Regions from separate parts of the Paenibacillus sp. FSL R5-0908 genome, predicted to be linked through region 3. Evidence: riboswitches for the same ligand, from Rfam matches in the RefSeq annotation. Region 3 holds a riboswitch; each other region holds the start of a gene.
What was found. Region 3 has a riboswitch for cyclic di-GMP ahead of MKZ09_RS11395 (hypothetical protein). Riboswitches for the same ligand answer to the same signal wherever they lie in the genome.
Positions count from the first base shown of each region.

Region 1 (10,375 bases), 2.2 Mb from region 3:
TCGAATTTGATTTTAGGGCTTCTGTTACAATTCTACGTTGTTCGAAGCTATGCACATCTGCATAACCACTGGCCGGGCTGGAACGTTCCGGACGGCCGATATATCTTACGCCGGCATTCTTTGGTGCGATGGCGCGTAACCGAGGCTCACTATAGCTCCAGCCGCCCATATTTTTCGGCTCTTCTTGCACCCAGACAATTTCCTGAAGGGAGCTGAAGGAGTTTAAATGTTCGCTTAACTCTTGTTCCGGGAACGGATAAAGCTGCTCTAGGCGAAGAACATGCAGCCACGACCAATCCTTATCCTGTGCTGCTTCCAGTTCTGTTTGGATGTCGATAGCCACTTTACCGCTGCAGACTACGAGCCGTTTAACTTCACTTGGTTTCTGGCCAAGCAAAGATTCAGCTAATACAGGCTTGAATTGTCCTGAAGCCAGCTCGGTTCCGGCAGAAGTGCTGCGCGTATTCCGAATGAGACTTTTCGGCGTCATAATGACTAGCGGTCTAGCATCTTCCTGCCCGCATAACGCTGCTTGGCGCCGCAGCAGATGGAAATATTGCGAAGCGGTAGTCAGGTTAGCGACCGTCCAGTTCTCTTCAGCGGATAGCTGCAAGAACCGTTCCAGCCTACCGCTGGAGTGCTCAGGTCCCTGTCCTTCGTAGCCATGCGGCAGCATGATGACGAGATTGCTGCGCTGTGTCCATTTGGCGCGTCCAGCGGCAATGAACTGGTCAAAAATAACCTGACCCGCGTTGGCGAAATCACCATACTGTGCTTCCCAGATTACGAAGGTTTCCGGTGCAAACACATTATAACCATATTCAAAGCCTAATACTGATGCCTCTGACAATGGACTGTTGTATACGCCAAAGGAGGCACGGGAATCGCTTAGCTGATGTAGTGGGGAGAACAAATCTCCTGTTTTACTGTCGTGCAGCACCAGATGGCGATGTGCGAAGGTTCCGCGTTGGGCATCTTGACCGCTCAGTCGGATGGGCGTTCCATTTTTCAGAATGGTAGCGAAGGCTAACGTTTCAGCCAGTGCCCAGTCGACCTTTTCACCTTCATTCAGTGCATCTTTACGACGTTGTAAAATGCGCTCCAGCTTCGGATAAACCTGGAATCCAGCAGGAACCGTCAACAGTTCACGGTTGATCTCCTGCAGGCTGGAGATGGATACCGCTGTAGTGTTTGCCGCTGCGCGGTCCGTTTGTAGAGGAATGAAGGCTTTGGGTTCTTTTTTCTTATGATTGCCTTCCTTCATATTATCGTACGCACGCTGCAATACACTTTCTGCTTCAGCATTCATCTTTTGTACGTCTTCGGCGGTAAGAACCTTTTCGTTTTTCAGTCTCTCTGCATAAACCTTGTAGACGGTCGGATGATTGCGAACCTTACCGTAGACAACAGGTTGTGTGGTTTCAGGATCATCCATTTCGTTGTGACCATGACGGCGGTAGCCGATGAGATCAATTACGAAATCTTTTTTGAATTGATGGCGGTATGCGCTAGCTAAACGTACGGCTGCTACGCAGGCCTCTGGGTCATCAGCGTTGACATGGACTATCGGGATTTCATACCCTTTGGCGATGTCACTCGCATAATGCGTAGAACGGGAATCTTCACTTTCAGTCGTAAAACCAATTCGGTTATTAACAATGATATGGATCGTCCCACCATTTTGATAACCTTGAAGTTTGCCGATATTAAGCGTTTCTGCAACAATTCCTTCACCTGGAAAAGCAGCATCGCCATGCATCAGCACCGCCATAGCTTTACTGGTATCAATCTTCGGCAGTCCTGCAGTGCTCCGATCTTCTTGTGCGGCACGAGTGAAACCTTCCACGACAGGATTGACGAATTCCAAGTGACTTGGGTTATTCGCTAGTGTTATTCTTGTGCGTACGGTTTCTCCTTCACGGACAGCACGGTCTGCACCGAGATGGTATTTCACATCACCTGTCCAGCCATAGTTAATGCCTGTAGAGCCTTCGGAAGGGAAAAGCTCCTTGTTCGGAGAATGATGAAACTCTGAAAATATGATATCATAAGGTTTGCCCAAAATATGTGCAAGAACGTTGAGGCGGCCGCGATGCGCCATGCCCATCAAAATATGCTCCGCACCGTCATGTGCAGCAGCACGTACGATTTCATCTAACATCGGTACAAGAGCATCATTGCCTTCAAGACTGAAACGCTTCTGACCTACAAAAGTCTTGTGGAGGAAGGTTTCAAATTGCTCTACCTGAATCAGGCGGTTCAGGAGCTCTTTGCGTTCTGTATTATTTAGGGGTGCTGGTGAGCTGGTGGATTCTGCCTGTCTATTTAGCCATTGCAGTTCTTTTTCTTCATGCACATGCCCGAACTCATAGGCGATGGTCTTGGTGTATGCCTGACGCATACGTTGCACGGCATCCCATCCGGTATGCACATCATTCGGCGCATTTTCCCATATAAGCGTTGCAGGCAGTGCGATCAGGTCTTCGCGGGTCAGCCCATAGGTTTCAAGCTCAAGATATTTTGCCATGGGATTCTGATCGCGTACCAGCGGATCAATTTCAGCGGCCATATGGCCATATATACGAATATTGGCGATTAGCTTGGAAGCTCTTACTGCTTTTCTAAGCCATTCGGTGTCTCCCGAGATGCGCGGCTGAGGAGCCGGTTCGCTATCTGGAGTTAGGGGAGGAGGTCCCGAATTTGTAAAAAGCTCGCGATAATTATTTTCTACGGTGGAGGGATCTTTCACAAACTGTTCATATCTTTCTTGAATGTAGCCTAAATTGGGTCCGTAATACTTACTCCAAATGGATTCGTTATAGGGCTCTTTGGCTGCCATGAATACATCCTCCTTAACGGATGAACTCCATACGTGACATTTTGTGTCAACGCTTACTGGAGCTGTGATGATTGCGGTTTCATTTCTCATCTTATTGTGCTACTTTCAGCCACTGTAATCAATTCATTCTTTCGTCCAATACGTTCGCAAAATGGTATGGGTTAGCTTGTTCTAATGAAAAGAAGGGTGTTTCTTCTCATTACCCATTCTAAAGGCCTATTAAAATGATTCTATTATCCTTATTTTTAACTATTAGGTCAGTAAATATTTATTTTGCTAGTACAATTTATTTTATGTAACGGACGAGTATCGTGATAATCGGACAAGATCTTTGAAAAAAAATCTTTTATTTTTCGTTTTTAAAATAAAAAGTAACCAGGAATCGACACACTTTTCCGCTTTCTTTTTGTATAATGTTATTGCAGATAGTAATTTTATAGTTTTTTAAGTAGATCCTTTCGTGAAAAGGGTCCAGTAAAAGGTAAACTTGCCGAAAGGCAGGGGCACAAAGTCGCGGGTCTAAGGTAGAGATACTATGACAGCCGGATTGCCTGGGGACGTAAAATCTTAGGGGGAGATTTTTTGGAAAAGTCCAACCAGGGTAGCAACAGAGAACAGCAGTTTATTGATCTGGATCAAGAGTGGGTACATTTATTATTAGCAGCTAAGAAGGCTGGCATTAAGGCAGATGAAATCCGCCAGTTCTTTCATGAGAAAACTGTGCAGATCGTGCAGTAATACATTAGAGGGGTTACATATCGAAAAAGGGCACAGCGGTTCTTCGCTGTGTCCTTTTTCGATATGATTTAGTAGAAGAGAGGATCGTACCAGATTGGTAGGAAGTATTAATCCTTTTGATCGAGCTTCCATTTCTGATAGTCCAGAAATTCTTTGAATTCGCGTTTGCTAATGCCTGAGTCCATAGCTTCCTGCACCAATCGGAACCATTCCGAATCTAAATGTGATTCCTCTGCATCATTGGGTTCTCCATAGAGTAGGGCATGAATGGATACCTGAAGCGCATCAGCGATCTTTTCGATAAACTGGATGGATGGATTGGATTGGATGTTTCTCTCCACGTTGCTAAGATACGACTTAGCCACATCTGCTCTGTCCGCAAGCTCAGATAGGGAGAAACCCTTGTCTAGGCGGAGCTGCTGGATACGTTGGCCCATATTCTGTGGCACTATGCTGACGCCCCTCCGTAATTTTTGTTATTAGTATAGCAAATATCAATAAATCGGACAAAGTTTATTGTAAAGAGAAGAGCAGCAATCTGCTTATCCGTGGCCGGATTCAGGATCTGCTGCTCTTCGAGTATTTTATTAAATTACTTTATTGATCTTAGTAGTCTTTTTTCGCGCCTTGTTTAGCTACGAAATCCCAAGTCAGTGTCAAGCTATCGCCTTGGAAAATATTTTGATCTTGGTTATTTTCAACAAATTCGAATTGGACGGAGAAGCTGTCATTAGTACCGGCTTTAATACCGGATGCTTCGGTAAAGAGTTGATCCCAACCTGTATTTTTTACGAGATCCGGATGCTGACTTTTTAAAGCAGCAAGTGTAGTCTCATAAACTACATTTTCAGGAGAGACGATAGGTACTCCTTTGTCATTATTTCTAAGGAATTTAACTTTAATGAACTCGGCTAAATCAAGGTAGTTATCTCCTTTAGCATCCGTGATTTGAGTCGATGTATTCAGAATGATAGATCCGATATCGAGCGAACCATCGTTTTTCAATTTGAAGGATTTAGTTACAGTATCACCTGGTTTCAGGTTAGGAATATTAACGATGACAGAAGGGTCAGAGTTCAGATCGAGTGTACCCGCTGCGAATGTAGCTGTGCTTTGCGCAGTGTCGCTAAAGTATGCGAAGGTTCCTCCGCCGATTAATGATAAACCCAGTGCTGCAGATGCTACGCCAAGACCCAATGTTTTCTTGATACCCATAATAAAATTCCTCCTCAAATTTGTGTTGAATTTTTATAAAATTTATATATTGTATCTTCCGGTTCGTAAGCGGAAGTGGACAATCAACTTAGGGCTGTGTTTCTGTTGGGGACGGTGAGGCTGGCAGTAGGGCAGCGTTTTTCTTTTCTAATGCAGCTACAGCCTTCCAAGAGGTATACAGAGCATAGAGCAGAAGCATCAAGCCAGGCACGATCATGAGGACTACACTTCCAGCTTTGGAAACCGCGAAATTCATAGCGTAACCGACATAGGGTACAGTAACCCCGGTATACTGAGCTACAACATTCGCAGAACTGGTAGGGTTCATGTCGGGTGCGTCGTTGTTATCGCCTTTAGTGCGATAAACAGCTTCACCCGTAGCGTTATTGACGGTCGCTTCTACAATCCGGTGAGTAATGAGCAGATTATCTTCATTCCTAAAGGTGATGACATCGCCTGGTTTGAAACGATTCATATCCCCTCCGGGTTTTAATGCGACAATTGAGCCAGTCTGAATTCCAGGTTCCATCGATCCTGAGAGTACGGTTTTGATCTCATATCCGAAGAAAGCAGGTTCACCGCCGGAGGCCTTGGATAACACTACGGCTGCCACCAGCAGAATAAAGATCATAAGCATTAAGCTCGATAGGGTATTATTGATAAATTTTTTAATCCGCATCTTATTCTCCACCTTTCTCAGGTTGAGGGTCCGAAGGAGCTTGGGTTGCTACCGGCGGGGAAGTCGTACTGTCTTCCGCCTTTGCCGTCTCTTGTGGAACCTCTTGCTGAGGGACATCTTTTGGAATTGTGAGCTCTTCGCCAATTTCCGGGTTAACCGGGTCAGTGGGTGGGGCTTCCGGTTGTTCTTTATTTGGGGCTTCCGGAGCAGCTTCACCTGACGTTGGAGGGGTTGCCTCAGCTTTCGCTTTATCCTCGGCTTCTTGTTGCTTTTTCTCCTCAGCCAAACGTTCTTCTTCTTTCTTCGCTTCTTCTTCTTTCTTTGCTTGCTCCTCTAGCCGAGCTTTTTCAAGCTCTTCTAGTTTTTGCTCGCGAGTCTGACTGATCATTTGGAGTTTATCTTGAAGGGTAGTGATACCTGAGGTTGCCGATTCTTTAAGGTTAGTCAATTCGGTATTTAGAGCTTCATAAGTGGAGGTGAGGTCGCTAGAGATCACGCCGTCTGGTTGAGTGAAGGTAATCAGGAATGGCAGTGGCTGTGGAAACTCTCCTTCGCGTAATTCAAGTTGTCCATAAACATCACTGGTAACTACCGAAGCGAATGGAAGACCGACATCGTGTATGGAGGTTAGGTAACTAATAACTCCATTTAAGGAAGCATTCAAGGATTCCGAGATCACACCGCTTTGATTCAGGCTGCTTTGTAAATCTCTGAAAAATTGCTCATCCTTGATTTCTAGACAATTGGAATCTAGAGAAGTCATATATCCTCCTATCTGGAAGAGTAAGGCTGCTGCTGCACTTAGCTCATTGTGGATTTGATTCCAAATTTGGCTGTTAAACGCCAGTTGCTCGTTAACGCTATCTATTTGGGATTGAAGCGCCGCTATTTGCGAAGAAATCTCTTGTGCAGCGACATCAAGCTCTTCCAGCGACATCCCTTCTATTCCTGAAACGTCCGAGTGGTTAGCTGATGAGGGAAAGGGTTGTAGTGATTCTTTTAAAGTGAGCGCTCGATTAACATGCTCTTTGAACTCTGTAAGCAGTGCCTTGATCGAATTCGGAAATACTTCGCAAAAGCTAATCGTGCTAGTGGTTTGCGTAGCAGCTCCAAAGCCTCCATAGGTACCACCAACTTGCTGCGAGGTGTATAGAAATAAGACGGAGACAGCCATTCCTGATTGCAGTATACGTAATCCAATTTTCCTGTTTCTTCTAGGTCTTCTCCTAGCTGATCTGGGTCTCAGAGGAATACCTCCCCTCAATGTCTGTTTCTTTGGTTCGTTATTATCGTTCTTTATTAAGAACAACTTCTGTAATGAATCATACATGGAATAAATCAAAAAGAAAACTGCCAATAACACGCATTTGTACTCTATAAAGAACAATAATGTTTATTTATCTCTAAATAACTCCTTATATCGCTCGATTACTAAATATATTCGCAATAAAGAACGATTTGTATTAGGGGATTGGCAAAAAAATACCCGGCTCGCAGTAAAACGCGAGCCGGGTATAAGCGGAGTAATGAAGTTGAGAATATAAATGTATATGTTACGGAAGTTTTGAACCACGTGAACTAACATACAAGTCGTACCATTCCTTACGGCTAAGCTCCAGCTTGTCCGCATCGGCACAGGCAGTAATACGCTTCGGATTCACAGTTCCAATAACAGGCTGAATGGCAGCTGGATGTGTCATTAGCCAAGCTAGTACAATGGCTTCGGGTGTCGTTCCCTTTTCATCTGCAAGTTGTTGAACCATAGCTGCTGTTTGGACGATATTCTCCGGTTGATCCTCTAATGAACGCCCGCTAAATAGACCTTGGGCGAGTGGCCCCCAGGCTTGAAGCTGAATGTTCTCCATTCGACAATGTTCAAGGGTTCCCTCAGGAAAGATAATATCCTTCCAGGGTTCACGATTTACACTGATTCCAGCATCCACCCAGCTGATCTTAGCCAAGCTCATATGCAGCTGGTTTACGATAAAAGGTTCATCGCAATAAGTCTGCAGCAGCTTGATCTGAGCGGCGCTCATATTGGAAACCCCGAAATGACGAACCTTACCAGCGGCTTTCAGTTGATGTAATGCGGAGGCTACTTCCTCGGGATCCATTAAGGGATCGGGTCTATGCAGTAAAAGAATATCAATGTATTCGGTCCCAAGTCGTGACAATATTCCATCTACACTGTTCAGAATATGTTGGCCAGAGAAATCAAACGTATTAGTGCTGTCTCCAGGCTCCATTAGCTTAATCCCACATTTAGATTGAATTATGATTTCTTCACGTAGTCCTGGACGATCCTTAAAAATCTGACCAAATACCTTCTCCGCCTTCCCACGAGTGTAGATATCTGCATGATCAAACATGTTGATGCCTATGGAAAGGGCGGCATCAACCGCTTCATGCCCTTGTTTAACCTTCTCCGCAGTAATCGGCTCATGGTCCCAGTCACCGCCTAGCCCCATGCAGCCTAAAGCAATGCGGCTTGCGGGAATCCCGCGCTTGTTTAAAGGTAACGCTTTCAACAATGTGATTCCTCCTTGGAAATTATGATTGCGTACTTGTAGATATTGTACACTCTCAGAAGCCCGTATGGTATTTTTTGTCGCTGGAAGAGCGGTGTTTGGTCTCCTCTTTATTCTTTTCCTCTTGCTTTTCCAGCGTCAAATCTTCCATCGGAATCGGGTCTACATTCTGCTCACTTTCATGAAGGTCAAATAGACTTTCTTTCTCTGTTGGATATTGTTCCGGGTGATCCCGTTTGCCACCATTCAGCTGATGTTTTTCTTGGGTCATTTTTACCGCCTCGCCTTCCTTTGAGATTTAATGGATATTGTGCTCGTTAATAAACGTATTTGGACTCCCTTAAACAGAAAAAAGAGGCCATTAGGCCTCTAAATTCAATGGTGTCCCTACGTCTTTTAGCTTGCGTGCTACAACATCATCGTATAGGCGCTGCAGCCATTTCAGCTCAGTCAGGGTGTGCTCATATGTACCGTACATTAGATGCAGGGCAGAACGAGGCACGATGGAGATATGCTCCTCGTATACCTGATAAGCCAGATTAACCTGATGTTCTGTTTCCCGGAGGCGTTCCTCGAGCAGCTTCTCAACCTTGCTCTGATCGATATGACGGGACATAGCCAGGGCCATATACATCGGATGATAGAAGGGTTCGTTTTTCTTAATCTGTTGCAGGATAAGCTGTTCGAATAAAGCTTTACCTTGCTCCGTTATGGCATAGATTGTTTTGTCCGGCCGATCACTGCTGCGGATGACCTCTAAAGCTTCTATATAACCATCTTGTGCAAGCTTATCCACAGCATAATAGAGTGATCCCATCTGCAGCTTCGTGATCCGGTCCATGGAACGTTCCTTCATCACTAATGTGATTTCATAGGGATGCATGTTCCGCTCCAGCAGTAAACCTAAAATGGCTAATTTCATGGACATAAGGGTTACCTTTTACCCTCTGACACCTGAACAGCTTTAGCAGGAATGGTAAGACGGTCTTTTGGCATGAGCAGTACAAAGACTAGACCGAGCACTGCAGGAATCAAAGCCCACATAAAGGTGTGCGCGATAGAGGTGGATAACGCACTTGATATTTTCTCTAATATTTCAGCAGGGATCTTCGCTCTTGCTTCAGGTGTTAACGCAGCGCGTGGATCTCCGAAAGCTGCTGACTGTTCACTACCGCCAAAAGCATCGCTTAGGCTGTTAGTAAAGCTATTCCGCTGAATAATCCCGAAGATCGTAATTCCCAGCGTCATCCCAAGGGAGCGCATGAAGGTACTGGTCGAAGTTGCCGAACCCCGTTGGCGCATATCGAAATTATGGATAGCTGCCATGCTCAGCACGGAGAAGGAAAAGCCTACGCCGAACCCAGTCAGAGCCATAAATACATTAAGCATAAGGCGGGAGGTATCAGGTGATAAAGTGCTTAGGCTGTAGACCCCTGCGACAAAGCAGACTGCGGATAGGATCATAATGTTGCGGAAGCTGGTCTTTGTTGTAAGCAGCCCCCCGGTCTGACTGCCAACGACCGTACCGATCATCATCGGCATAAGGATCAGCCCTGAATTCGTAGCTGAGCCGCCAAATACACCCTGCACAAAGATAGGGATATAAATAGTAGCTACGATAAAAGCAGAACCATAAAATAAGCTGGTCACGCTGCTTGTTGCAAACAACCGTTTGCGGAACATAGCGAACGAGATCACAGGTTCAGCAGCTACTCTCTCAATAAGGATAAACGCCAGCAAGAGAACAGCAAAACCTACGAATAAGCCAAGGATGGCACTGGAATCCCAAGCATATTGATTACCACCAAGCTCCAGAGCGAACATTAGGCAGATAATCGCGCCAACCAGAGTGAAGGCTCCGCCCCAGTCAATGCGCTGTTTAGCGTGGGAGATCGACTCCTTATAAGAAGTTGCAATCAGGAACAGTGCAATAATTCCTAGCGGCAGGTTAATGTAGAATACCCACTGCCAACCAACGTAGTCGGTAATATAGGCACCGAGTAAAGGCCCAAGTACACTGGAGATTCCGAAGACGGCTCCAAAGAGACCGGTCAATTTTCCTCTTTTTTCAGGTGGGTAAATGTCGAAAACGATGGTGAAGGCGATTGGCATTAGTGCACCGCCGCCGATCCCTTGAATGGCACGGTAAATGCTGAGCTGTGTGATACTGGTGGCAGTACCGCACAGTGCCGAGCCAATCAGGAATACAATCAATCCGAAAATGAAGAAACGTTTACGTCCGTACATATCAGAGAGCTTGCCGAAGATAGGGGTTCCGGCCATTACCATTACCATGTAAGCGGAGGTGACCCATACGATTTTATCCAGACCGCCAAGATCTGAGACTATCGTTCCCATAGCTGAAGCTACAATGGT
Region 1 is NZ_JBBOUV010000001.1:425,395-435,769, forward strand. It holds gene MKZ09_RS01895 (2-oxoglutarate dehydrogenase E1 component) at 1-2,839, opposite strand, end outside; cyclic di-GMP riboswitch class I at 3,310-3,394, shown strand; gene MKZ09_RS01900 (anti-repressor SinI family protein) at 3,422-3,577, shown strand; gene MKZ09_RS01905 (helix-turn-helix domain-containing protein) at 3,685-4,014, opposite strand; gene MKZ09_RS01910 (TasA family protein) at 4,184-4,792, opposite strand; gene sipW (signal peptidase I SipW) at 4,881-5,471, opposite strand; gene MKZ09_RS01920 (hypothetical protein) at 5,473-6,645, opposite strand; gene MKZ09_RS01925 (aldo/keto reductase) at 7,025-8,002, opposite strand; gene MKZ09_RS01930 (hypothetical protein) at 8,055-8,270, opposite strand; gene MKZ09_RS01935 (PadR family transcriptional regulator) at 8,361-8,927, opposite strand; gene MKZ09_RS01940 (MDR family MFS transporter) at 8,933-10,375, opposite strand, start outside.
Region 1: linked by a shared signal. The riboswitch ahead of MKZ09_RS01900 (anti-repressor SinI family protein) and the one ahead of MKZ09_RS11395 (hypothetical protein) in region 3 are both predicted to bind cyclic di-GMP.

Region 2 (10,375 bases), 2.0 Mb from region 3:
TTACTTCAGTTTAAATAGAACCGAAGAAATACAGTGATCACTTTGGTCACAAATTTGGTCGCGAACTCTTTATAATCCAATTTACCTTATAGTCCCGAACCCCAATAAAATCAACGATTCACTAATAGAGTTTTAGGGGTTATCCCTTTCCTCTATATCAGTTGGTTAGAGCGGTCAGCTTGCGGTACAGATATGAAGTTAAGGCATACTAAACTAAACTTATGCTGTGATAAGATGAATAAATTGGCCGCGGGCTCTGGCCGGGACAAAATAAGATTGTTTTTATATCTGAACGTGCTTACCTTCTGCAGATATGGCATTTGCTTTTGTTTCATGAACTGTACCATATGGATGTTCAGGCGGTGCATAGATAACATATAGTTTAAGGGGTTTGTTTCCTGTATTCGTTAAATTGTGCCATTTTCCAGCAGGTACCATAATTGCATAGTCATCGTAGGCCATCACTTGAAAATCTAAATTGTCTTTCCTATCCCCCATTTGAACAAGTCCCTGACCTTCTTCAATACGTATAAATTGATCTGTTGTCGGATGGACCTCTAAACCGATATCATCGCCAACATTGATACTCATCAAAGTCACTTGAAAATATTTCCCTGTCCATAAAGCGGTACGGTAAGTTTGGTTTTGCTTTGCTACCTGGTCAATATTCACTACAAGTGGACATTGTCCATAATCTCTTAAGTTTATTTTTCCATAGGGGTAGCAATTATAATAATGTTGAGGCAGATATGTCTGATAGTTGTTAATCCAATTGTTATGCATAGGGTAATGCAATTGATACTGATGGCATGAATTATGGTACATACTCATTCTCCTCTTACGATTTTGTGTGTACTTTAGTCATATGCATCTGCCTATGTAAAGGAGTGCAAAACCTGCAAAAATGGGCTGGAGCCTAAGGAGGCCAGGCATAAGATTAGCTTCGTCATTCGTTTCAATGGAAGGTTAAAGACGTCTATAATAAACGTGTAAACACAAGGACACCCATGTACAAGGAGGTTTAGGAAGAAGTGATATGCTGGCCATATACTCATTATTACTCCAGCGGGAACGTGGTGTTAAGGTAGCATTACGTTGCGGTTTTTCTTCTAACAAAACTTCTAACCAATCTTCTAACAACAACCAAATATCAACAAAACTTTAGAAGTAACTATATGCTTAAAACACGCGATTTATTGCCCAACAGACCCCAGGAAAACCTAATAAATATATGCTGGGTCGCACTCGTAATGCGTAGGCCGGGGGTTCAATTCCCTTCACCAGCATATCTAAGAATGGCGCAATGGCGCGGTTTTCCGGGATTCCGGGACCGTGCCATTTGTCTTGAAATTACCTGTCTTCTACCATTCTTCTACCTTTACTCAAGTAAAGTGAGGTCTTCGGTTATTGATGAATGGCCCTAATGAAAACGGTATGACTAGTGGTCACTGTCGAGCAGATGGAAGGCGTGTCGCAAGCTGACAGCAATCAGAATGAAGGATGTGGAGGAGGAGCAGCATAAGCTGCTTTTCTCTTGCGGGGGCAGATCGGTTAGATGGTAATTACTATAAAAATAAAAAAGACACCACAAGGTGTCTTAGTACAGATACTTTTCGCTCGAATTTCACGAGCTCGTCAGTGAACTGAGTTCATAAGCAAGACTGGCTACGGCTAACAGATGAAGAGATAAAGTAATATCAATGTTAAAATGTGCGGTAATATTAATTTTCATAGATAACCACGCTCCTAAAGTATAAATACACATAAAGAAAACTTTATAAAGCGCTTGGCCTGCCATCATCAGTGCCAGGTAGCCATCCTGTACAGACGCCTTAGCGTTTCGACAATAATATTATACTTAATATTTTGTGTTTTGCAAACCAAAGACCCCCATATCCTTGGTCGGGGTGGCGGTTCTGTGTGGTTTCTCAGCGCTTTGGAATCATGATGGTGATTGAGGCTCCACGCACGCGGCCGCAGAATGATCAGATGGAAGTTACGTTTCGGTATTCATATCTGCTGCATGCTCCGAAATTGATTATCCAAAATAACGGGCAGCAAGTTCAGAAGATTAACGGATTTTTTATTGATCAAGGTTTAATGTTTGATTCTGTTGTTATGCTAACGGGAAATGGTAGTTTAATAAAGGAGTTACTTAAGACTGGAATAATGAGCAATGTGACAATTATGTCATTCTGAATTGAATATTGTTAGGTTAATCGATGGGGAAGTTTACGTGTCTCCCTTATACTGGAAATTAAATGATTTTATTTCCGTAAGGGGACAATCCAATGATGACTGACGTAATTAAGGCAATAATACTTGGCATAATAGAGGGCTTAACTGAATTTTTACCAGTATCATCTACTGGACATCTTATTTTAGCAGGCGATTTGCTTAGCTTTGAGGGTGATGCTGCAATAACTTTTAAAATTGTTATTCAGTTGGGTGCAGTGATGGCAGTTCTAATTCTTTATTGGAAAAGGTATTTGGAGATTGGGGTTAATATGATTAGAATGGATTTTTCCAAAAGCAAAGGATTAAATGTCATTCATATGATTTTGGCTATGTTACCAGCATTAATCCTATATCTTCTCTTCAAGGACACAATAAAAAGCCAATTATTTGGCCCAACCCCTGTTTTGATCGGTCTAGTTGTTGGTGGTGTGTTGATGATCATTGCAGCGCGGAATAGGCGGACTGAAACCGCTGGTACTATCGATGAGATTAATTATAAACAGGCTTTCGGAATTGGTCTGTTCCAATGCTTGGCGTTATGGCCGGGATTTTCGAGATCAGGTTCGACGATTTCAGGTGGCCTGTTGCTTGGCACTAGCCAAAAAGCCGCTGCAGATTTTACATTCCTTATTTCCGTGCCAGTTATGTTTGGTGCAAGCTTGTTGGATTTGTACGATAGTCGTGATTTGCTGAGTTCTGACGATTTGCTTCTAATGTTAATTGGCTTTGCGACATCCTTTCTTGTGGCAATGATTGCAGTAGTGACGTTCATCAAACTGATTAAGCGACTTCGATTGGAGTGGTTTGCTCTATACCGGTTTGTTTTAGCAGCTCTCTTCTATTTAATTGTCATACAGTAATTGGATTAGTTAATATGAACATCATGGGAAAGAAGCTTTTAAAAAGGGTTATACATCATATCCTGCACAGATTGAACTAGAGGTTCAAAACAAGGGGAAATCACCAAACAAGACAAAGCTCATGTAATCTATGAACTAAGGAATGAATTTTCGGTGAAAGCACTTCTACAGCTAGCCGTTATCCCTCGTTTGTTTCTTCTACCATCAGTTTAAGGTGGGACTTTTGCTTACCAAGTATTATAGTTCGACTGATACTTAACATGTTTGTTCTCATAGCTCTCATTGGGGTAATCACGTCTGACAGACTGCAAGTAGCCTGAAATTGCAAATGCTGAAATAAGCCCCCCTATAATTCCTGTGATTAAGCTGAATGTTGAAAATCCGAATGTGGCAACTACACCAATGGAAGACAATGCTACAAGCAATAGACTGAATATTTTCATCTTTATACACACCTCCATTTTGTATATGTAGTAATTTGAAAATTAAGATTGATACGTTACTATATTTGATCGGTTTCGATAAAAAAATAATATTTCAGCAAATCTTTAGACGGGCTTCATACTTATTTAAGCTATGAGGATTATAGTAAATACATAACCCCCTTATAAAATAGATCTAGACCCTGCCGGAAGTTGGTGGGGTCACTTTTTTGCACAGAGTAAATTTATAAATATGGATTTCTCCTTAAATCTATACAAAGAAGCGCCGCCCCTTTTGGAGACGCCGCTTCTTTATAGTAGATTCTATTCTTTTGCTCAATTCTTGATTTTGGTGATTTTTTTGGCGGTAACTTGTGCAGGGAATGAATCATCACTTACTTCAAAAAACACTTTAATCTCATCGCCTTTTTTATATTTAGAAGGTGCAACTTTCCTGATGGTTTAGCCCAAAAACCTCCATGATTAAACTAATTCGTACTTATAGTCATGTGCAAATTCTTTGAATGTAATGGGTCTTTTACCAAGTAATATTTCTAAATCAGGCGTGGTTTTTTTGGCTAATCCAATTTTTGCTGTGAAGTAAATTCCAATCATAACAGTAACAAATTCTTTTTGGATTCCTTTTGTTAACATTTTATCTCTAAACTGAAGAACGGATGGATTAACATATTTGATTGTTTCTCCTAGCTCTTCAGATAAAATTTCAGCTACTTCATAGTAATCTAGCGCTTCAGTCCCCGTTAACGAGTAACCTTTATTTTCATGACCATTCTCAGTTAGGACTCTAGCTGTTACAGTACCGATATCACGAACATCGATAAAGCTAGTCTTGCCTTTTCCTGCGGGTACATAGATCTCCTTTTCTTTACGTAGCTCTTCCCCATGTTGAGCAATTAAGTTTTGCATGAAGAAACTTGGGCGTAAAAAAGTATATGGAATTCCTGATTTTTTAATGATTTTTTCTATTTTATGGTGTGGAACAATTGGGTTTTTCTCTACGCCCAATAGGGATAGAAACACAATGTGTTCAACTCCGACTTCCTTTGCGATATCTATGAGAGGTTGGAAATATTTTTTTGAGTCAGCTATATGAGGAGGGCGCAGTAAAAATAATTTTTTCACTCCTGTTAACGCTGGACGAAAAGAATCAGCATTTTCAAAATCTAAATAAACATACTCACTGTCCTTTCGATGGGAGGCAATTTTAAAAGGTGTTTCACTTTTCCTTAGTTCGTTAACCACTTCACGTCCTACATTACCGGTTGCCCCTGTGATTAGAATCATAAGTTTCACTTCCCTAACTAATATTTAAATAGATCGTTTTAAGCACGTTCATAAACGTGGACATTTCTTGTTCAGAAATATTTTTAAGTGCGTTATCCATGATTTCGTCACTAAGAACTTCTATTTGATTCTTAATTATCATTCCCGAATCTGTAATGAATACAAGATTTGATCGTTTATCATTTGGATTATCTCTAATGTCCAGAAGCCCTTTTGCTTTAAGTCGCTCGAGTATACCCGTTATTGTAGGGCGATCCGAGTAAGTTCGCTCTGCAATCATAGCTGGAGTTGTTCCTTCTAAATGAATAGATATATCTTTTAATACGGCCCATTGAGGAGCTGTTACATTATAAAGTAAAAGTTTTTTTGTTAAGCTTTTTTTCATTTCAAGACTTACTCTTATTAATAACTGTCCTGGGTTGTCCATAAATTAATTCCCCTCTTTACATAGTTTGTACACTAACTATTTGATTAGTATACAAACTATATTCTCCTTTATCAATTTTAATTATTTTATTTGTTTAAATTGGGGGGAGTTACAGGTGAATGTCTATAATATTGATATTTAGAACTTTTGTTTGTATATAATAAAAATGAATGTTCTTATAGCATACATTAAGTTTTGGGAGGGGAATATTATGATAAAATATGGATTTCAGTTTTCGTTGAAAGGCCTTTTATTATACACTTTACAGCTACTTCCTAATATAATCTGGATGTTAGTGCCTCCTGCAAATAATGTGCTTACTGGAAACAGTTCCACCCATAAAACATTGAATATTATAGAAGGATTGTTTGGAGTGTTGACGGTTATTCTTATGGTTGTTCTGATAAACAAAGGCGAAGGAAGTAACAGCAACCTTTACATTGGACTAGCAGTTTTGTTTTTGGCAGCCTATTATATTTCTTGGATGCTCTATTATAATGGGGTGGTTGCTCCGTGGTTACTGATACTAGGAATTGCAAGCATGCCGCCTTTGTATTTCTTTTTCGTTGGACTTTGGATGAAAAACTATCTCCTCCTCGTTCCATGTGCTATTTTTGGAATTACCCATATTTTGATTACTAGCATGAATTTTTTGAGACCATAAATTATACTTATGAATTACTGTGACCATACTCTGAATATGCAAGCCTAAGGTGATCGTTTCAGGGTCATTCGTAGGAGAGGATAATTATCATGCGGTGTATAACAATACGGCAGCCTTGGGCGACCTTAATTGCTCTTGGTGAAAAAGAGTTTGAAACTCGTTCATGGAGAACAGCCTACCGCGGCGAGTTAGGCATTCATGCCGGGATGCGGATCGACAAAAAGATTTGTGAACAGGAACCGTACAAATCAGTATTGGCGAGACATGGCTATACAGCGAATAATTTGCCGACAGGAGCTATTATTGCTACAGGTCAGCTCGCGGGATGTTATGTGGTTACTCCAGAGGTGGATTTAAGGGAATGGATCAATGGGAACGAATATGATTTTGGCGACTATAGCGAAGGACGGTTTGCTTGGAAGCTTGAAGGGGTTCATCCATTAAGCCATCCGATTCCAGCTAAAGGTCGGCTAAGCTTGTGGGAGCACTCTAATCACTTCTGAACGGCGAACAATATTTTTAATGTAATTTTTATGTGCCTATCAGCTTTTTTTCAGGTTCGAGGTATATATTAGAGACACCAAACACCCCCCAGTGTTTTGTGGTATATCTCTCTCAGGTCTTGCCAACTCCCATGGTAAGGCCTATTTTTTTGTTCACTAATTGATTGGGGGGAGAGAGCGCAGCGGCTTCTATACAGCTTTACTTAATCTGGTACTGTTCTTCGTAACTCTTAAAAGATGAAATATCCAGCCCTAGGTATCTGCGCATATGGATGGCAGCCTGAGCCGCAACAATGTCATTCAACAGCAGCATTCGTTCGTGATAGCCACGACATATATACTTGGCTTCAATTCCCGTATTAAGTCTGTTTTGCTCATACACCTTGATTCCCCGTCTTCTCATTTCTGCACGAACATCCCTTAGATCTGTTGTAGCTACTGCAGCAGCTGTTCCAAGCACCTCCAGATAAGGGGCGGGTGTTCGTAAGTGTGTAGATAAAATGGCGGAGTCCCGTTCGAAAGCTGATAAAATCATCGGAAGCAATAAATAAGATTTCACCAGCATGTTGTCCCTGCTTTCTGCTCTATGCATGAATCTCATCACCTCTAATAGGAACGTATATTCGTATTCTACCCCGATATTCCAAAAATAATCAATGGTATTTCTAAACAGCTTATCCAATGTGATTAAATTCACAACTAAATAACGAAGAATAAATTATATTAAAAATTGTAATAATAAAAATTAATATATCGGACGCACATAAAGGAGAATTATGATGGAAAAAGAGGGCAGCCTCCAGCGTGGATTGTTTTTTGGTTTAATTCTGAGTGTTCCCTTATGGATATCCATATTGGGCTATATACAGTTACTTTAAAATTTAATGAAAAACCTTATGCGAAGCGCCTTTAGGCGCTTTTTTTGTGTGGTACTAATGCGGGGGGATTATCGAAAGGAATTGATTGACAATTGTGGGTGTCGGGCGCTAAACTGTTATTAATTCAAAAGTATTAAAAGTCATAGACTGTTATTGGATAGAATGCTTCAGCTACCAGTTCTGGACTTGCAGTGTAATACATATATATAGTCATGATAATAGCAAACCGTCTGAAAGGGCGGGACGCAAAGTCCAGGAGTCTAAAGTGTCTTAAAGGCACAATGACCGTCCGACTGCCATGAGAAGGGAATTCCACTTCTTTTTGGCGGTCTTTTTTGTTGTTAGGTCCTTTAGAGTTTCTGGTAATTATTCTGATTAATATAAATCATAGTTTTAGGAGGTGTGCCATTTGAAAAGAAGAATAAAACCGTTACTCTCGCTTGTATTAGCTGGGATTTTGACGGTAGGTAGTGGGCTTTCCTCATTGGGAGCTGGAGTTGCTGGAGCTAGTAGTTCTTCTACATTGGGAATTGCAGCGGTCTACAACGTGTTTATTCTAGGGGATATAACAACAGTTTCGGATACGGAAGGAAGGTTTGCTGCTGGAGGTAACGTTAACTTAACCAACTATAGTGTTGGAGATAGGTTGAACGCTGCAGAGGTTTCCCTGACTGACACACTTGTTGTTGGAGGGAATCTTACTTTCAACGGAGGTACTGTTTATGGGAATATCGTGTACGGGGGAGATTTTTCAGGGAATGTAACGCTCCTCAAGGGTGGTACAAAAAGACAGGGGAGTACGATTGACTTTTCAGCCGTAGGTCAGTCTTTGAAGGACAAATCAGCAGAACTTGCAGCATTGCCGGCGAATGGAACAACAGTGTACCAATATGGCAGCCTTACCCTGACAGGTACAGATCCTGCGGTCAATGTTTTTAATGTTCCAGGAGATAACGTCTCTAATACCTACGGAATTACAATAAATGTTCCTTCAGGATCTACTGCAATTATTAATATTGATGGTTCTAACGTAAAAATGAAAAACTTCGGATTTCTACCTAATAACGTGTTGAACAGCAAGAAAATTTTGCTTAACTTTAGCCAAGCTGCGTATCTTGATATGGCAGGCATAGGTGTAATGGGAAGCATACTTGCCCCCTATGCTCATGTTGATTTTATTAATGGTCAGATTAACGGTACTTTAGTGGCGGCTTCACTCAAAGGTACTGGTGGTGGTGAATTTCACCACTATCCATACGATGGTGATGAACCTGGACCAACGCCGACACCAACGCCGACACCAACGCCAACAGTGACACCAACGCCGACACCAACACCGACACCGACGCCGACAGTGACACCAACGCCGACAGTGACACCAACACCAACGCCGACAGTGACACCAACACCAACGCCAACACCGACGCCGACGCCGACAGTGACGCCAACGCCAACGCCGACAGTGACACCGACGCCAACACCATGTCCCACGCCGACAGTGACACCAACGCCGACACCAACGCCGACAGTGACACCAACGCCGACACCAACGCCGACAGTGACACCAACACCAACGCCGACAGTGACACCAACACCAACGCCAACACCGACGCCGACGCCGACAGTGACACCAACACCGACACCAACACCGACGCCGACAGTGACACCAACACCGACACCGACGCCGACAGTGACACCAACACCAACGCCGACACCAACACCAACACCGACGCCGACAGTGACGCCAACACCAACGCCGACGCCGACAGTGACACCAACGCCGACAGTGACACCAACGCCGACAGTGACACCAACACCGACGCCGACAGTGACACCAACGTCGACACCGACACCGACGCCGACACCAACGCCGACAGTGACACCAACGCCGACACCGACGCCGACGCCAACACCGACGCCGACAGTGACGCCGACACCAACACCGACAGTGACGCCGACGCCGACACCAACGCCGACGCCAACAGTGACACCAACGCCAACACCAACGCCGACAGTGACACCAACGCCGACACCAACGCCAACACCGACGCCGACGCCAACACCGACGCCGACAGTGACACCAACACCAACACCGACGCCGACACCAACGCCGACAGTGACACCAACGCCGACAGTGACACCGACACCGACAGTAACACCAACGCCGACGCCAACGCCAACAGTGACACCAACGCCGACGCCGACACCAACGCCAACGCCGACAGTGACGCCGACACCAACAGTGACGCCGCCTGAGGCAACACCGACACCGACGGTAACGCCTGAAGCAACGCCAACACCGACGGTAACACCAGAAGCAACACCGACACCGACGGTAACGCCAGAGGTAACACCAACACCAACACCAACGGTAACGCCTGAGGCAACACCAACGTCGACACCAGAGACTTCGGTGTTCCCGACACCAACGCCATCATCCGTAATTGGCACTATAGTTCTTGCAGAAGATCCTGTGCCGCTTGGGCCTGTAGCTTCGCCGACACCAGCGCCAGTACCAACACCAACACCAACACCAACACCGTCGAATAGCACAGAAGTACTTGTTGATGATGATGAGATCCCATTAGGTCCGGTACCGGCAGTGACACCAACACCAACACCTGATGAAATCATCGTAGTAGACGATACGATCCCATTAGGTAAGCCACCTGTGAAGGAATTGCCAAAGACGGGTGAATCAAGTCCTGCACCTTACTATGTAGCAGGTTTAGGTTTTGCACTTATCGGATTATTAATGAGAACCAAGTTCTCCAAAAAGAATAAATAATAAACGGTAGAGCAACATAGAGTCGCTTTCGGGGGGTGTCCCGATGGCGGCTCTATTTGTATGTCATGATTGCGATAGTTTGGTGCATTCTAAGTAGATGGTATACTCTTGTTGCAAAAGAAATGAAGAGGGGATGGCGAAGGCGAATTGATATGGTTCATTATTAGCGCTGTAATCATCATAGGGATTCTAATCTATGTGGGATTTTTCTTCTATGGTATTGCTATTAAACGAGCGCCAAAGGTATTTCTAAGTAATAATCCTAATCTGAAGGCTGATCCTCCGGTTGC
Region 2 is NZ_JBBOUV010000001.1:643,010-653,384, forward strand. It holds gene MKZ09_RS02980 (cupin domain-containing protein) at 283-825, opposite strand; gene MKZ09_RS02985 (hypothetical protein) at 1,921-2,199, shown strand; gene MKZ09_RS02990 (undecaprenyl-diphosphate phosphatase) at 2,295-3,098, shown strand; gene MKZ09_RS02995 (hypothetical protein) at 3,326-3,541, opposite strand; gene MKZ09_RS03000 (SDR family oxidoreductase) at 4,004-4,825, opposite strand; gene MKZ09_RS03005 (MarR family winged helix-turn-helix transcriptional regulator) at 4,839-5,252, opposite strand; gene MKZ09_RS03010 (hypothetical protein) at 5,464-5,916, shown strand; gene MKZ09_RS03015 (ASCH domain-containing protein) at 6,006-6,419, shown strand; gene MKZ09_RS03020 (hypothetical protein) at 6,619-7,011, opposite strand; cyclic di-GMP riboswitch class I at 7,508-7,598, shown strand; gene MKZ09_RS03025 (choice-of-anchor A family protein) at 7,707-10,085, shown strand; gene MKZ09_RS03030 (alpha/beta hydrolase) at 10,233-10,375, shown strand, end outside.
Region 2: linked by a shared signal. The riboswitch ahead of MKZ09_RS03025 (choice-of-anchor A family protein) and the one ahead of MKZ09_RS11395 (hypothetical protein) in region 3 are both predicted to bind cyclic di-GMP.

Region 3 (10,375 bases):
GATACGTGTCCGGCTGTTCCTCCATCGGCTCCAGCAGCTCCGTACAGCCTTGCTCCAAAAAATCCTGATAATTGTTATTATTCATCAGTACGACATCCATGATTTCCGACTGCAAATATTCCTTCAAAGATGTCGAGTAGTTTCCTGAAGACAACTCGAGCGGCTGAACGTCGATATGCGGATAGCGTTTGCCGAACTCATTCAGTAGCTCTTGCATCTCTACAAGCTTGGGGATGGTGTTCACATATCCGAACTTGATCGTCGTTCTGCCTTCCTCTACAGGGGGAATTACCCGATTGCCAACACGCGGAATTTTCTCAATTAAGCCTTCATCCACCAGCACCTTAAGCCCGTTGCGCACAGAAGCGTTACTAAGTCCGAAGCGCACCTCTAAGTCACTTTCTGAAGGAAGATAACTGCCGATCGCTATACTTCCCGAATGAATTTCATGTCGCAAGGTTTGAATCATTTCCTCTAGCCTGATACGGAAAAATTTTCTGCTATTCCTTTTCTGCATTGGGTTTCCTCGCCATCTTCCGATTAATCGAGCCCATAGGGACAAGTTTATATAGTATTCATCATACTGAAATCCTTTGGGAACGACAAGTATCGGAGTGTGGCCCCATATAGCTTATGTTCTGCACCCACGGTGTCATACAGATCGGTCAATACACCATAATCCTCTTAATACCCCATATAACTCTCCAAACCGGCTGGATCTATAATGAGCATTTGCTTGTTTCCGATTAGCTCAATAAGACCTGAATCTTCAAACCTTGAGAATTTTCTGCTAATAGTTTCGCGGGTGACCCCAACATAACTGGCTAGCTCTTCACGAGACAACGGAAGGTCAATATGAATATGAGCGCCACGCTGCTTACCATATTTGTCGCTGAGTTCCATGATCATATAAGCAATTCGTATTTCGGGATCTTTGGTCGCCAGGCTTTGAGCCAGATTTTCCGTATGGGCTAGTCTTTTGGTCACACTCTTCAGTAGCCTGAGCGAAATATCCGGATTATCCCTCATCAGCTGCTCCATATCCGTTCGGGTCAGCATGCAAATGTTAGTGTCTTTCAGAGCATAAGCACTGAAGTTACTCAGCTCATCGCTGTTAAAAATGCTCAGTTCCCCGAAAAAGTCTCCATTCGTCAAGATGTGCAAAATTTGTTCCTTGCCCTCAGGAGTTGTTTTGGATAATTTAACATGCCCTCGCTGAATAATGTACAGCGTATCTGACGGCGCCCCTTCCAGAATTAAAGGTTGACCTTTAGTAAACTTACGATGCTTGATCATAGCGCTGATCCGGGAGAGATCGTCATCGCTTAACGCAGCAAAAATAGGCACCTTGCGGGTACAAGGTTCAGCAGCGTATTGGCAAGAATACTCCTTCATAAATGTCCCCCCTGTTGTTCATTTTTTTGTACAACTCCTACTTTCCTTTAGGATACAGAAGTTTTTTTGTCTTCAACCGGCGCAAAATGACTGGTATCTTCACCGCATACCGGACAGACCCAATCTTCAGGCAAGTCTTCAAATGCAGTGCCTGCAACAACATCCTCATCGGGATCGCCTAATGCCGGATCATAGATATAACCACAGGGTAGACAAATGTATTTTTTCATCTTTATCATCTCCTAAAAAGTTAATAGTTTAGTTCAACCTGGTTTGTACTTCAGCCATAATCTCCTCGATGCTACTCCCGTTAACATCGATCCCCTCAAGGGAGATGCCATACTCAACAGCGGTTTTATACCCCAGAGAAGCAGCTGCACCTTGCCAGGATATCGCACCGATCATTGTGTTATCTTTCACATAGATACGCGTATACGCCCCATTGTCATCTCCGCTTACCGCCGTATCGCAACACTGTTCATCCACGTTGCCTATCGAAAATAAAGAGATACCAAAGGCGGTAAACAAGGTAACCGGAACAGCTCTACGATACGCCGTCAGATTGGCGACCATATTACTGCCGGCAATCCTGCCCTGCTCAATCGCTCCGCCCCACAGTCCTTCCACATGCCCGTTAATTTCAGCCACATCTCCGGCTGCATACACATGCGGATCATTTGTTTGCATTTGTTCATTTACGATAATGCCCTGCCGGACTTGAATATTCGAGCCACTTACCAGTTTCGTATTCGGTACAATACCAATAGAGTAGACTACATGGTCACAGGAAAAATGAGATTGGTCGTGCAGCGTAATTCCGGTAACATACTCAGTTCCTGTTATAGACGCTACATCAGCTCGAAGAATAACCTTCACACCTGCTTGTTCAAGGTTCTCTTTAAGGAGCTGTGAGGATTTCTCATCAAGCTGTCTGCCCATCAACCGGTGAAAAGCTTCGATCACCGTTACCTGATATCCAGCTTCATGCAGCGCCCAAGCGGTTTCGATTCCCTGCACTCCCCCACCGATTACGGCTACATGGCTGCCATCCTGCAGGTTTTCTTTCAATCTGTCCGCGTCGTTCATATCCCGGAGGGTATGAACATTGTTCAGGGCGAAGCCCTCAAGGGAGAGTGCACGATTCTTCGCTCCCATACACAATAAAAGCTTATGATAAGAAACACTCTGCCCATCTTCTGTCACAACTATTTGCCGGTCCGGGTGGACAGAACGGATTCGGGTCGAGGTTTTTACGGAGATACGGTTATCGCGGTACCATTTTTCCTTTTTAATCAGCACCTTCTCACTGTGCAGGTCGGTAAACAGCCCTTTGGTCAGCTTAATCCGGTTATAGGGCAGTTGACTTTCCTCCCCTAGGATCGAAATTTCCGATTCTGCGTCTTGATCACGGATGGCTTTGGCGGCATGGACGGCGGCTACTCCTCCGCCAACAATAACGTAATGTTTTGTCATCCTATGTTCCTCCTCCCTAAAATGAACTCAGCAGCAAATCCGAAACAAATTCAGCCGCATTTTTAATTTTTTGAACTTTCTCAGGCTCTTTCGGGGAAAATCTGATTCGTACAGGGAACTCTACATGTGTCATCCCCGTGGTTTTAATAACCTCAGATGTGCTTTGCACCGTCATGTTTGTTCCATTCAGATAATCCTGAATGACTTCAATGGCTTCACCACTCCAGCCGTAGGAGCCAAAGGCTGCAGCAAGTTTACCTTCCAGATTCATATTGTGCAATTCTTTCAGAATGTTCTCCAGGTTCCCAATCATGTCCGCGTATTTAGTGGAGCTGCCAATAAAGACCGCGTCCGCTGACGTTATGCTGTTCAGAATATCAGTGGCACTACTTTTATCTGCATCCCAGACCTCTGTCTCTATATTATTTTCCTGCAAGCAATCCTGTATGATTTTGGCCATCTTCTTGGTACTGTTTTTGATGGTGGTATATACGATGGTTGCCTTTTTTCCTTGCGTCGTTTCACGGCTCAACCGAATCAAGCATGGAAACAGGATCGTATTGGCCTTTAGAGTAAAAGGCCTCCCATTCCGTTTTCTCCAGTCCAAGCCAATACTGTGCATCAGGATCGATCGGCTCCCCGTCATCGTCGTAACCTGAAGAATCGTCTTCAGATTCATCGATAAGCTCACTTCCATCTACAAGATAGTAAAACTCCTTATCGTTAGCATACAAGCTGTAAGATGTTTCTAAAAGACTGCTAGCGACAGTGCCTGCTGCGGCAAAATTCGGCAGACGGCTGATATCCAGCTTCAGAGTGTTGGTGTTGCTGACACGCACCCCGCCGCTTTGAATATCCTGTTTTTTGGTCACATCCAGATGGAAATTCTTTATTGCTTTGGAGGCTGCTGTTACTTTGCTGATCATTTGATCCGCAGTTACTGCTGATGTTGTAGCTGCAGACACGACTCCAGGATTAGACATCCATCCGATCGTTCCGGACAGCAATAAAGCACCTACTGCCAAACTAGTACCTATTGTTTTGAAAAAACTGTTCATGTACTTCCCCTTTCGGCCCCTTGTGATAATGTAACGCCGTATAGGTCGAAATAATAAAAGAGCTCAAAATAGACTACATATTCTTAGAGCAATCCTTTATGCTTCATAAGACATCCCTATGGCGGCCTGGCGATCATTTCCTTCTGTCGAAAGGCTTTAGACCCATGGCTTTGTGTCATCATCTTTCGATGATTTTACCTTTAACGCGGACATTCAATTAGTTTTAATTAGATTACGGACGCATGTCCCACCGCTAATTTTATCATGGTTATAATTACCTGTAAACGACTTATCTTCCATTCGAATTCGCTATGATACTCAGAAGAAATACTACAATCAAAATGAAAAATGAACGATTACATACGCTTATAAGTCTTATTAATGAGAACAGCAAAGACAGGGGGTGCAGCAAAATGAGTGACCGGGAAATTTTCGAGCTCTATAAAGAACAAGTATATTATTTTTGTTACTACTTAATGAAAAATCAGGCAGATGCGGAGGATATTTCCCAAGAGGTATTTGTAAAAGTTATCTTAGCGGATAAGTCGAAGGTAAGAAACTTGAAATCTTGGATTTTACGAATAGCTTCAAATGAGTGCAACAGTGTGATCAAAAGGCGTAAGACGGGGTGGATGAAAGAAGTACGTAATTATTTACTATCCAGGTCTGAGGAATCAAACCCTGTAGAAAAACGTTTGGATCGACAAGAAACTAAAAAAGAATTACAAGGGTTATACAGTCAGCTTCCCGACAAAATCAGAATGGTAGTAGTCCTTCGTTTTATCAACGAATTGACTGTACCCGAGATCTCTAAAGTTATGAGCATACCCGAAGGAACTGTAAAATCCAGACTGAACAAGGGACTTAAAATACTAAATAGAATGGGTGGAACCCAACTAAAGGAGCTGAATAGTAATGAGTCTCTATCTTGAAAAAGATAAACATATTCCCCGACCGGATTATGATTTGATGTGGACTGCCATAGAACAAGAAGCATATAAACGTCAAAGAAATCTGTATGCCTCCCAGAATACTCCTAGGTCTAATAAAAAGGTTGTTCCTATCAGTATTGTCTTCTCTTGCCTCTTACTTGTAGCCATTCCTGTATTCGCTAGTATGACGATTAATTGGGATAAAATTGGTGGTCGAAGTGTGAGCAATGCATTAAATAACGGCATCGGTCAACAGTATAATCTTCAAACTTCCAGTTCAGGAGTAACAATGAATTTGAACGGTGTTGTAACTGATGGAGAAAAAATGAAAATGCTGTTATCACTTGATACTAACTCTGATCTATCCCAATATACTGGATTTGCTACAGAGGAAAACCTCATGACTAGTGAATCCGGTGCCAAGGCAAAGGTATACGGTTATTTAGAATACGATCCTGAAAGCCAGAAACTCATTGGAGTATATGAGACACCTGATACATTAAAGGATGATAAAAAGGACTACAGGTTTGAAGCTCGGAATCTCATTTTTTACCGTGATCGGAATATTCCCTTACAATCTAATCATAAAGCAGGGGAAACTATCGATACTGGAGTTAAGCAATATCCAAGCATTCAAATCGAATCCGTTCGACATGTTTCCAATCAAACCATTATCCGTTACAAAGTCGCTGCATCACCATCTGACTTAGGACGGGGTAACCCCCATTTGGTAGTTAGTACTGGTGGTCAAGAGAATGAAGCAATTCCAACCATCATGCCTAACGAAGGATCGGATTTATTTATTGAACAGGTTTTCAATATAACTGAATCAGATTGGAAGGAAGCTAGTCTTCATTTTAGTTACATTGAAGAAGCGAAACGATTTTCAGGTACGTGGAAGTTCGATTTTAAAGCAGATGGACAAAAAGCAAGTGAGGCGATTTACACTAAGAAACTGTATAACAATCCTGAATTTCAAGAAAAGACCGGTATAACCTTAGATCAGCTAGTCGTTACCCCTTTGGATATCCAAATTCTAATAGATGAAAATGATTCTCTTAAAAAAGGAATTGTCCACTATAATACCGCTCAGTTGGTTATAGGTGATCAAACAATCACTGGGGGTTGGAATTTGAAGGGAGATCATTCCGAAAGCTACCAGCATTTATTTCAATTCGAATCTCCGGAATGGTATAACGACTGGTCCGATGTTCCAATGAAACTTATATTAAAGGATGCTGTCATTGAGAAACGTGATACTACTAAGAATTGGATCACTATAAACAAACCTAAAGAAGAAAAGCAGTTCACTTCACTTGATGTCGATGGGTTAAAAATTGAATTCACTTACTATACTGAGGGGGAAAATTTGATTGTCGAATCAACATCCAAATCTTCTGGCTTCAAAAGCGTTAACCAAACTACGTTATGGATTAATGGCAAAGAAGTTGTGCCAGAAATTACACCTAAGGGCATGATATCTACAGGAACTAATATTGATAACTACAAAGATATCCCTTTCGACGAAAAAATCGAACTGAACCCTGGTATCTATAAATATAGCGATCCTAGCCGGAACGAGGAAATTAAACTTTAATACAGGAAGTTAATCTAAGGGCGGATTATTTTTAATAGAATCAATTCTGTTTATGTATCTCTTTTATTTCCTTCACAACAAAAAAAGCATAGAACGGACTCAAGTCCGCTTTATGCTTTCCATAATTAAGATAAACAATATTTAACCAGCGCATCTCGCACACCATGCTCGTTGTTAGACCCCGTTACAGCATTCGCTGCCGCTTTGACCTCAACCGGAGAATTATCCATCGCAACACCCATACCCGCGTATGTAAGCATAGAAATATCATTAAAATAATTACCGATCGAAAGAACTTCCTCTTGCGGAATTCCCAGCTTCACAGCCAGATTCTTCAAGGCGTTGCCCTTGGAGGCTTCCGGATGCATCAAATCAACGAAAAATTCACCACTGCGCAAAATATTGTACTCATGGGTCCAAGTACGCCATTCACGTTCAGCTTCGTCAAGGATTTCTGATTGTGTAAATACAGTAAACTTAACAACCGGTTCACGGAAATCTTCCCATGCAGGCAGTGTAGCCGGTACGATACGGAAGTGTTCATACATATAATTGGCTTCTTTGGTCAGGTTTTCTACATTATCTACATACATATCAAAAGCCGTATTCACATCATAATGAATATCATGCTTTCTACAATAATCAATATAAGGGTCAAGACCACGAGCATCCATACCGTATTGGTGCAGCACTTCCCGATCTTTCACACGAACCGTAGCAGCTCCGTTATGACCCAACACATAACCAGATAATCCCATTTCCTCCATGAAAGGAATCGAGTTCTGCGGACTGCGGCCGGTACATAACACGATTTGCCCGCCAAGACGCGTAACCTCAGCAATGGCTTCTTTATTCTCAGCGCTCAAGTGGTGATCATCATTCAACAGTGTACCATCTACATCTAGTGCAATCAGTTTGTATCTCATACTCCCACCATCCTTGTCTTTCTTTTTCTATATATATTGAACCTGGCTATTTGAGTTAAGTTTCAGTCGCAACTGCTATCCCAAGTTTCCAAATTCAATTTATATACCATTTTTTCTATATATTATTATTCTGATGCTTCTGTACTTAAGAGTGCCAGTTCCTCTAGCGTAAGTTCACGACTAGCTCCCAGTGGCAGGCTTTCATCCAGCTTCAATTCTCCCATAGATACTCGTTTCAGAAAAGTGACTTTTTTGCCGACAGCTTGGAACATTCGCTTCACCTGGTGAAACTTTCCTTCTGTGATGATCAGCGAAATATGTGAGATTACTTTACTGCCGCGTTCTCTTCCCAATATAGTTAGCTGTGCAGGTAAAGTAACATATCCATCTTCCAGCTCGACACCTGCCGCAAAAGCCGCTACATCGTCTGCATCTACGTCTCCCTCAACTGTAGCTTCATACGTCTTAGGGACATGCTTGCGTGGCGATAGTAGCTCGTGAGCAAGCTTTCCATCATTGGTGAGCAGAAGCAGCCCTACTGTGTCCTTATCTAACCTTCCTACAGGAAAAGGTTCAAACTGTACATATTCCTGTTTTAAAAGATCCAGAACGGTCCGATCCCGCTTGTCCTCTGTTGCCGAGAGGACTCTCGGTGGCTTATTCATCATAAGATAAATAAATTCGCGATAGGTAACAAGCTCGCCGCCAACCACAATTTTATCGTGATAAGGGTCTACATGAAATCCACTATCCTTGACGACTGCACCATTCACGGTAATTAAACCTTGCTTTGCTTGTTTACGAATATCGCTGCGGGATCCTACCCCCATATGGGACAATACTTTATCTAAACGCTGCTTTTTTGCAGTTTTCCCTGATAGGCTCATTCTTACATCCACCTCCAGCCTGCGGGATATTCATTCTTGAGCACACCGTCCTGCCACTTCCCCCAGCCTGCACTATAACCATCTATGCAGACCAGAACGTATCCTTTTTGGGTAGTTCCTATTTTAATAGAGAGACGTTCTTGACCAATCAACAATGTCTCTCCTTTAAGATAGGAAATAGCTTCATTACTCGTACTGGAAAGTGAGACACTTCGGCAGCTCTCTTCAGGGTGTAACGCGGTAGCCATTGGATGTCCTGGGATAAATCTGCCGTTACGGACATGTCCTACGTACCATCCTGGACGAATCGCCTTTAATCCATTTAATCTTTCCTTAGGTAGTGGGGAGATGTACAGATGATCACCGAAGAAAATCGGATACCCTTTTGGCTCCCAGCCAAGCTGATCTTTTATAAAATCTCCATATGCAGCCAAGGCTTGCTCTTCTCCAGATCCTTGACGGCCACGTTCAGCCCCAGCAGCAGATTTATTAGAGAACTTACCTTCTTTCCTTCGTCTGGCTTCTGGTTTGTTTGCGGATTTAATATGATCAGTGCCTTTTTTATTCGTATTCCGTGTAACTGCGCTCAACTTAACTTCGGCTTGATCACGTTCCTCCGCAGATACCTTTGGCCCCACATGCTGCAGCACAGCCATGAAATGTCCTTCACCTTTTACTTTATGCGGCCATAGTCTTGCCGTCCCTGATAGTTCTCCAAAACCAGGAGCAAATGAGCCAGTGCCTCCAACTGTAATCACCGAAAACTGTGGATGTTCAGAAATAAACTCCGCTATAATTTCCTCATTTTCTTCTGTAGCAAATGTACAGGTCGAATAGACAAGTGTACCTCCCGGTGCCAACGCTGTTGCAGCAGAACGTAAAATATCCCGCTGCATGGCAGCATATTTGGCAGGTGTACCTGAATCCCACTGCTTCACCATGTCTTCGTCTTTACGGAACATCCCTTCACCTGAGCATGGAGCATCAATCAAGATTTTGTCAAAATAAAGCGGGAATGCCGCTGCAATATGATCTGGACTTTCGTTTAGTACGATACCGTTGCGCACCCCATACAGCTCTAGATTTTTGGCTAAGGCTTTCGTGCGCTCTGGATGAAGATCATTGGTAACCAACAAGCCTTCTCCTGAGAGCTTGGCAGAAATCTGTGTGGATTTGCCCCCAGGTGCAGCGCATAAATCAAGGACACGATCTCCTGGCTGTACATCAAGTAGTTCCACAGGTGCCATAGCGCTTGGCTCTTGAATGTAATACAATCCCGCGTGATAATGTGGATGTTTACCTGGTCTGGCCCCATCCTCTGTATAAAATCCGGTTGGACACCACGGAATGGGTTCCAGCTCTAAAGTGGAAAGAGCTTGCAATTTCTCCACTGAAATTTTCAAGGTATTAACACGAACGCCTCCGTTAGGGGTCTCCTTGTACGAATCCGCAAATTGATTATAGTCCGTTCCCAGCAAGTCCATCATACGCTCGCTGAAAGAACTGGGCAGTTGTGCCGCCATGATGCCGTCCTCCTGATAGTACTGCTAAAATTTAGGTGTTTAAATATTCAAGGAACACCCTTACGGGTGTCCCTTTGGCAATACTCATTTATAGAGGATCATTATTTACGATGAGATGAGGTCGGTCTTTGAGGACCTCGTCGTTGAGGATTATTCGGTGTGATCACCTTAGCCGCAGAGTTCACTTCATCCGCTAGACCTTGATCAATGATTTCTATAGTCAGATCATAATAAGAAAATGGCTGCTGCTCAGACTCCATGCGGCGAACATAATCCTTCACTTCCACCACTAGCTTAGCCAAATTAATGCCGAGTGTCACTGCTGAATATTCTTCCAGCTTGGCAGCAGCCCCGCTTAACATAATCGTTGCACCACGCATATTATTATTACGGCAATGGTACAACCCAACAGCTACTTGGAGAAGTGCTTTGTACAATGGGTCGCGTTGCTTGGCAAGCCATAGCTCTTCGAGCACCTCGTGACATTCGAAATAATCCCGGTCACGATTAAAGTACACTAGATAAGCCAAGTACAACGGATCATAAGCCATCCGGCAAACTATCCTTTTTAGCTGCGGAGAGAA
Region 3 is NZ_JBBOUV010000001.1:2,607,844-2,618,218, reverse strand. It holds gene MKZ09_RS11420 (extracellular solute-binding protein) at 1-517, opposite strand, end outside; gene MKZ09_RS11415 (Crp/Fnr family transcriptional regulator) at 685-1,395, opposite strand; gene rd (rubredoxin) at 1,443-1,625, opposite strand; gene MKZ09_RS11405 (NAD(P)/FAD-dependent oxidoreductase) at 1,654-2,868, opposite strand; partial or broken gene MKZ09_RS11400 (flavodoxin domain-containing protein) at 2,885-3,400, opposite strand; gene MKZ09_RS11395 (hypothetical protein) at 3,390-3,794, opposite strand; cyclic di-GMP riboswitch class I at 4,044-4,135, opposite strand; gene MKZ09_RS11390 (RNA polymerase sigma factor) at 4,340-4,858, shown strand; gene MKZ09_RS11385 (DUF4179 domain-containing protein) at 4,842-6,455, shown strand; gene MKZ09_RS11380 (Cof-type HAD-IIB family hydrolase) at 6,581-7,381, opposite strand; gene MKZ09_RS11375 (pseudouridine synthase) at 7,507-8,268, opposite strand; gene MKZ09_RS11370 (RsmB/NOP family class I SAM-dependent RNA methyltransferase) at 8,271-9,791, opposite strand; gene MKZ09_RS11365 (DUF309 domain-containing protein) at 9,893-10,342, opposite strand; gene MKZ09_RS11360 (GTP pyrophosphokinase) at 10,332-10,375, opposite strand, start outside.